Linked DNA regions of Fibrella aestuarina BUZ 2. The protein of the gene in region 2 interacts with the protein of the main gene of each other region in a pairwise test. Links are inferred from orthologs where the notes say so. Each region holds a gene or a part of one and is shown on either strand. Other genes may lie near its edges.

Region 1 (3,463 bases), 360 kb from region 2 along the record:
GTAGGCTACGTCGCGGATGGTGTTGAAGTAGGAAGTTTGCCCATCCGTAACCAGATCAAAGGCCAGCAACGTACCCAACTGCCGCACGTTTTCCACGCGGGGCGTGCTGCGCAGTTCGTCGGCAAACAGGGCGTGCTGGGCAGCAATGCGCTCAATGTCGGCCATGCGGTCGGGCGTGAGCAGCAGGTCGAGGCTGGCTAGGCCCGCCGTGCAGGCCAACGGGTTGGCCGTGAACGAGTGCCCGTGAAAGAGCGTCTTCATCCGGTCGGTCGAGAGGAAGGCGTCGTAAATGGCTTGTGTGCAGGTCGTCACGCCGAGCGCCATGGTGCCGCCCGTCAGCCCCTTTGACAGGCACATGAGGTCGGGCTTTTCGGTCAGGTAATGGCTGGCAAACAGCTTACCCGTGCGCCCAAAGCCGGTCATCACTTCGTCGGCAATGAGCAGCGCACCCTTGGCCCGCGCCATCGAAAAGAGTTGATCCAGCACGGCGGGTGCATACATGTTCATGCCACCCGACCCCTGCACCAGCGGCTCCACAATGAACGCCGCCACGTCGTCGGTGAACGCCGCTTTGGCCAGTTCGAGCACCTCCGCTTCGCGGCCTGGTATAGGCGTAGGCAGAAACGTGACGTCGAACAGGAACGGAGCAAACGGCGTAGTGAACGTCGACCGCCCACCTACGGCCATCGCGCCGAAGGTATCACCGTGGTAGGCGTCCTCAAAAGCGATGACTTTGCGGCGGGGCTGCCCGAGATTATGCCAGTACTGGAAAGCCATTTTCAGGGCCACTTCCACGGCCGTCGACCCATTGTCGGAGTAAAAAACCCGGCGTTGGTTGTCGGGCAGAATGGGCAGTAGTCGCTCCGCCAACTGAACTGCGGGCTCGTGGGTGAAACCGGCAAAGATGACGTGTTCGAGGGTGTGTAGCTGGTCGCTGATACGACTGGCGATGTGGGGGTGGGCATGACCGTGCAGGTTTACCCACCACGACGAAATCATATCAAGAATGGCGCGGCCATCAGCGGTATGCAACACCGAGCCTTCGCCCCGCACAATGGGCACCGGCAACGGCGCCGTCTGCATTTGGGTAAATGGATGCCAAATGACGGCCTTGTCTCGTTGAGGAAGTTGACTCATAGTAATACCGAAGCTGGAGCTTCGGCCGCGAAATTAGCGCACATTGGTCAGGTACGTGCTAAATAACCCTGTCCAATCTGCCTATGCGCCAATTAGCCAGCTCGAAACTGGAGCTGTGTAAAAATGATCAACTACCGGAGCTGGCGCTTCAGCATTATCAAAAAAAAAGGCCGTTGACCCAGAGTGGTCAACGGCCTTGGATACAAAAATCAGGTCTTACTATTACTTCCGGTCGCCGATGGCTACGAATTCGCGGAGGGTAGCGCCCGTGTAAATCTGACGCGGCCGACCGATGGGCTCTTTCTGCTCGCGCATCTCTTTCCACTGGGCAATCCAGCCCGGCAGGCGACCGATAGCAAACAACACGGTAAACATGTTCGTCGGGATGCCGAGGGCGCGGTAGATGATGCCCGAGTAGAAGTCGACGTTGGGGTAGAGTTTACGCTGAACGAAGTACGGGTCGTTCAGCGCGGCTTCTTCGAGCCCTTTGGCAATTTCCAGAACCGGGTCGTTCACGCCGAGCTTGTTGAGCACGTCGTCGGCGGCTTTTTTGATGATCTTGGCGCGCGGGTCGAAGTTTTTGTACACACGGTGACCAAACCCGAACAGTCGGAAGCCCGTCGTTTTCGCGTTTTTCGCCATGTCGATGTACTTCGCCACGTCGCCGCCACCCGCTTTGATCTCTTCCAGCATCTCGATCACCTCCTGGTTGGCGCCACCATGCAGCGGTCCCCACAGGGCATTGATGCCCGCTGCGATCGACGAATAAATGTTGGCCTGCGACGAACCCACGAGCCGAACCGTGCTGGTCGAGCAGTTCTGTTCGTGGTCGGCGTGCAGAATCAGCAGCACGTTCAGCGCTTCAGCGACGACGGGGTCAACTTTGTAGTCTTCCACCGGCAGCGCAAACATCATATTCAGGAAATTCGGAATATAATCGAGCTCATTTTTGGGGTAATTGGTCGGGTGTCCCAGTGAGCGTTTGTACGACCAGGTAGCGATCGTGGGCAACTTGGCCATCAGCCGCGTAATGTGCAGGTCGGTATTGTTGCTGCCATCATACGAATCGGGGTAGAAAGCGGCCATCGCGTTGACCAGCGACCCGAGCACACACATGGGGTGAGCACTCACCGGGAAGCCGTCAAAAATCTTCCGCATGTCTTCGTTGACCAGCGTGTGCCGACGAATCGCCGTGGCAAACGAGTCGTACTGCTCCTGTGTGGGCAGCTCGCCGTAGATCAGCAAATACGATACTTCCAGGAACGACGCCTTCGCCGCCAGCTCTTCAATTGAGTAGCCCCGGTACCGCAAAATTCCCTCTTCTCCATCCAGAAACGTAATGGCACTTTGGGTGGCTCCCGTGTTTTTGTAACCCCGGTCGAGCGTAACGTACCCCGTCTGATCGCGGAGAACGGAAATATCTACAGCCTTTTCATGTTCAGAGCCTTCCAAGGTGGGAAAGCTGTACGACTTGCCATCTACGATGAATTCAGCATTACTTGCCATACGTGCGTGGGAGAGCGTTAACGGTTTGTATGCCCGTTTATAGAGCAGCGGGCGAAATTAGTACCAAAACAATTTGTAATCCCCGCACGATCGCCGAAAAGTTCAAGCAGACGGGGGTTTGTTCCTACAACCCTAAACCGGGAAGGGGAGTTTAAGCGGGACGCGTAATTCGCCCACCTACCCAATAAGTAGCAGCTTTGGAGCCTATACTACTCAGTCTTTCTGTTTAGATTTCCGTTAAAATCCTGCACGATGTCTGCTCCACGCGTTAAAATCTGTTGCATCAGTACCCCCGCCGAAGCCCAATTGGCTATTCGCTACGGCGCTGCCGCCCTGGGTTTGGTTGGCCCCATGCCCAGCGGACCCGGCGTCATCACTGACGATGAAATTGCGGTCATTGCCAAAGCGGTGCCGCCGCCGATCGCTACCTTTTTGCTGACAAGCGAGACCGCCGCTGCCCGGATCATCGCCCATCAGCGGCGAGTCAATACCAATACCGTACAACTGGTGGATGCCCTCACCGACGGGGCCTATGCCGATATCCGCGCGGCGCTGCCCGGTATCCGGCTTGTGCAGGTCATCCACGTGATCGACGAACGGTCACGCGACGAGGCCCTGCAAATTGCGCCGCACGTGGATGCGTTGCTGCTTGATAGCGGCAATCCCAATCTGGCCGTGAAAGAACTGGGCGGAACGGGGCGCGTACACAATTGGGCCATCAGCCGCCAGATTCGGGAGCAATCACCCGTGCCGATTTTTCTGGCTGGTGGCCTTCGCCCCGATAACGTCCGCCAGGCGATCGATGCCGTCGAACCTTTCG
Region 2 (3,680 bases):
GTTTTTTTGTGTACACGCTGATGTTCAAGAATCCAAAACTGGCACTTGTGTACGGCATCACCTTTATTGATGCCGTCGTTGCGGGAGGGGTAGGCCCGCTGTTCAACAAATACACCGAAACGCTGTCGGCCAAGCAGGTCTGGGTCATGGCTGGCTCGGCCCTGTTGCTGGGTCTGCAACTTGTGTTATCGCCCGTACTGGGGGCTTTATCCGACAAAATTGGGCGCCGCCCCGTGTTGATCGGTACCGCGCTTGGCTCCCTGCTGGCACCCTTTCTGTTGCTCCCGGTCAACGTGGGTGGTTACCTGAGCAACCGGGCCGTTGAAGGCACAACCAATGGCATGTCGTCGGTGCTGCGCTCGGCGGTGGTCGACATGGCTCCCAAGCAGGACATGATGCAGCAAACGAGCATTCAGGGAAGCATTACGGCGCTGGGCGCGTTGTTTGGCCCAGCGGTGGGCGGTGTGCTGATCATCGCGCTGGCGCAGGCCCGGTTCGATCCCATTCCGATCGTGATTATGTGTATCGGGCTGGCGGTGCTCAATGTGGTGCTGACGTTCATCTTTAAAGAGACCAACCAAAAGGAGAAGCAGCCGGTCGAACTGAAAGAGTTGAAAGCAAAAGCCCTGAACGCGATCAAAGTGAAAACGCTCTGGGATCAACTCGCCGAGGTCGACAAGAAGCTAGAGGGCTTCAAAGACCTGTATATTTTGCAACTGCTGTCGTTGCTGGCGCTGGGCTACTACAATTACTTCATCGCCTACCTCATTGTGGGCGATCTGGGCCTGACGCCCAAACAGGCCTCGTTCTTCTTCATTTATTACAGCCTGATCACCTTTGCCACGAACCTGCTGTTTTTTCAGTTTGCGGTTAAGCACGTCAACCAACGGAAAATGCTGATCGTGCTGGCTTTCGTGGGCATCGGCGTGATGGGGCTGTATGCGTTCACGGGTGGGAGCGTGATGATGCTCTACATCGCGGCTACCGTCGATTCGCTGAGTATTGGTTTGCTCGCCGGGCTGATCTCGGGCCTCACCTCGCAACTCGTATCGAAAGGAGAGGGGCAGGGTAGTATTTTCGGCGATACGCAGGCGCTGGGCGGCGTGGCGAGTTTCATGGCGGCCGTGGCGACAACGCTGCTGACCGCCGTGGATGCGCGGGCGCCGTTTATCTTCTATGCGTTGGCGCTGGGCGTAATTGCCTACCGGGCCATCTACCTGCCCGAAGCGTCGGCGAAGGAAACCGAGCCGGCCAATCAGAACTACGTATAAGCGGAAGCAGGTCAGAGGAGCACCAACAGGCTGGCCGGCAATACCCGAACCGTGCACTCGTTGCCCGGAAGCAGCACGGGTTCGCCATCGGCATGGGCCAGCAACGTATCTGGCCCATCCAGGTCAGGGGCATCGTCGGTGACTTTGGCCAATGTGGCCTGCCGGAGAGGCTGGCTTGCCCAGTAGGAAGATTGGTTGAGGGTTCGGTTGAAGAGCTGCCAACCGATCATGGCCACCATGTGGCCGGGGAAGGGCCGAATCAGGCATACATCGAGCAGGCCGTCGGAGACGTTAGCGTTGGGAGCAATCCAGGCGTTGTTGCCAAATTGGGCAGCGTTGGCGATGGTCAGCGAGAAAAGTGGCCCGGCAGGTACGTTATTGATGAGGTAACTGGCCGGTTGGTAATTCCAGAAGGCCTGATAGGTGGTGCGGACGTAGGTTTGTAACCCACGCACGGGCTGTTTGGCAAATTCGTGGGCTACGTAGGCCTCGAAACCCAGGCCCGCAGTGCAGAAAAAAGGCAACTCGTTCAGTTCGGCGCTGTCGATCAGAACGGGCCGCCCACTGATGGCTTTCTGAATGGCTTTTTGCGGGTTCATCGGGATCCCCAAGTGCCGCGCCAGCCCATTGCCCGACCCCATCGGGATGATGCCCAGCGCCGTGGCCGTTTTGCGGAGCGCGCGGGCCGTTTCGTTGACGGTACCGTCGCCCCCCATGACCAGCACGCGCCGGATGCCGCTTCGGGCTGCCTGCGCGGCCAGCTCGGTGGCATGGCCCGCGTGGGTGGTGGTGATGATCTCCGGTTGAAAGCCCTGACGTTGCGCTTCGGCCACAATGTAGGTGCGAAGGGCCTCTTTCTGCGCCAGCGGCAACGTACCTGAAAGCGGATTGATAATAACGAGCAGGTCGGTGGCGGGCATCAGCTAGGCAAAAAACAGAAACATCAGGGCAATGAAAACGATAATGAAAATGTAATACCACCCGTCGGAGAAGACGTAGGGCTTATATTCCCGGTAAAAATCACGTAACCATTTCATGCCCTAAAGTTCGCCAAAAATGAGACACCTGCTTTGCCTTATCGTTCTACTCGCGCTCGCTCAATCGAGTATGGCCCAGACAGCGGCCGACCGCCAGGAAGTGCTTGGTATTCTAAAACGCCAGAACAACGACTGGAACGCCGGCCGCGTCGAGCAGTTTATGGTTGGCTATTGGCCGTCCGATTCGCTAACGTTTGTGGGGAAGGCAGGGATTACCTACGGGTATGCGGCCACGCTGGCCAATTACAAAAAGCGCTACCCCGACCGGGCGTCGATGGGTACGTTGGCCTTCACGATTCTGAAGGTCGACTTTCCCGGACCCAACGTGGCCTACGTGATCGGGAAGTGGCACCTGACCCGCCCGCAGATTGGCGACGTAGGTGGGCATTTTACGCTCTTATGGCGCAAGATCAACGGTCGCTGGCTGATCGTCAGCGATCATTCTTCGTAGAATGAATAATGTACGATGTACAATGTACAATGGCGCTGTCGGCAAGCGGGCTTTCGTAAGCGGAACGTCGCCCGGCCCATTGTACATTGTACATCGTACATTATTCATTAGTACTCGTCTTCGTTGAAGAAGAAGTCGTCTTTGGTAGGGTAATCGGGCCAGATTTCTTCGATGCTCTCGTAGGGTTGGCCGTCGTCTTCCAGTTCCTGAAGGTTTTCAACCACTTCCAGCGGGGCGCCCGACCGGATCGAGAAGTCAATGAGTTCGTCTTTGGTGGCGGGCCAGGGAGCATCTTCCAGGTAAGATGCAAGTTCGAGAGTCCAGTACATAGTAGAAAAAATTACGCTTTTAAGGTCCGTATTTTTTGAGGCTGCAAAAGTAAAAAAAAACACTAATGCAACACGATACGCTATTTGTTTTTCAAAACTGACTGTTAGCAGGTTATGGCATAAACGGCTTCGTGGGGGCAATGTTATAAAAACAGCAGAGAAAATGTACGGGTTAGATTACCGTTTATTAAGCGCTGTTCGCTTTTACGTTACTCCGCCTGTCGTTGTTACCAAACCGCCGATATTTAGCAAGAAACACATCGATCATGCCCTATACACTTCAAAATCAATACCTCCGGGTGGGTATTCGCGAGCAGGGAGCCGAACTAACGTCGTTGTTCGACCTGACGACCCAAACCGAACATCTCTGGCAGGCCGACCCCAACGTGTGGCCCTGGCATGCGCCTAATCTTTTTCCTGTGGTAGGCGGCCAAACCAACGATCAACTGCTGATCGACGGACAGACGTACCCAATGAAACGCCACGGTTTTGCCCGAACCAGCGTCTTTACCTGCACAGAGGCCTCCGACACGCACGCCGTTTTTGAGCTGCGTTCGTCGGAAGCGACCAAACAGCAGTTTCCGTACGAGTT

Evidence for each region. The genes of interacting proteins can lie anywhere in the genome.
Region 1: the proteins of FAES_RS02625 (region 2) and FAES_RS04095 interact in binary tests that used the Escherichia coli proteins (3 or more experiments, as listed by UniProt). The link is inferred for Fibrella aestuarina BUZ 2 from one-to-one orthologs.

What each region holds. Positions count from the first base shown.
Region 1 is NC_020054.1:1,037,126-1,040,588, forward strand. Bases 502-3,344 are described here. They hold FAES_RS04095 (citrate synthase), read right to left. Parts: upstream 2,644-3,344; coding sequence 1,360-2,643; downstream 502-1,359. Other genes in these bases: bioA (adenosylmethionine--8-amino-7-oxononanoate transaminase), read right to left, coding at 502-1,137; FAES_RS04100 (phosphoribosylanthranilate isomerase), read left to right, coding at 2,896-3,344. Outside these bases: more of bioA, read right to left, coding at 1-501; more of FAES_RS04100, read left to right, coding at 3,345-3,463.
Region 2 is NC_020054.1:672,483-676,162, forward strand. The notes cover bases 238-3,164. They hold FAES_RS02625 (diacylglycerol/lipid kinase family protein), read right to left. Parts: upstream 2,192-3,164; coding sequence 1,283-2,191; downstream 238-1,282. Other genes in these bases: FAES_RS02620 (MFS transporter), read left to right, coding at 238-1,271; FAES_RS02630 (YybH family protein), read left to right, coding at 2,328-2,759; FAES_RS02635 (DUF2795 domain-containing protein), read right to left, coding at 2,867-3,088. Also shown: more of FAES_RS02620, read left to right, coding at 21-237; FAES_RS02640 (aldose 1-epimerase family protein), read left to right, coding at 3,355-3,680. UniProt on the Escherichia coli protein: In vitro phosphorylates phosphatidylglycerol but not diacylglycerol; the in vivo substrate is unknown.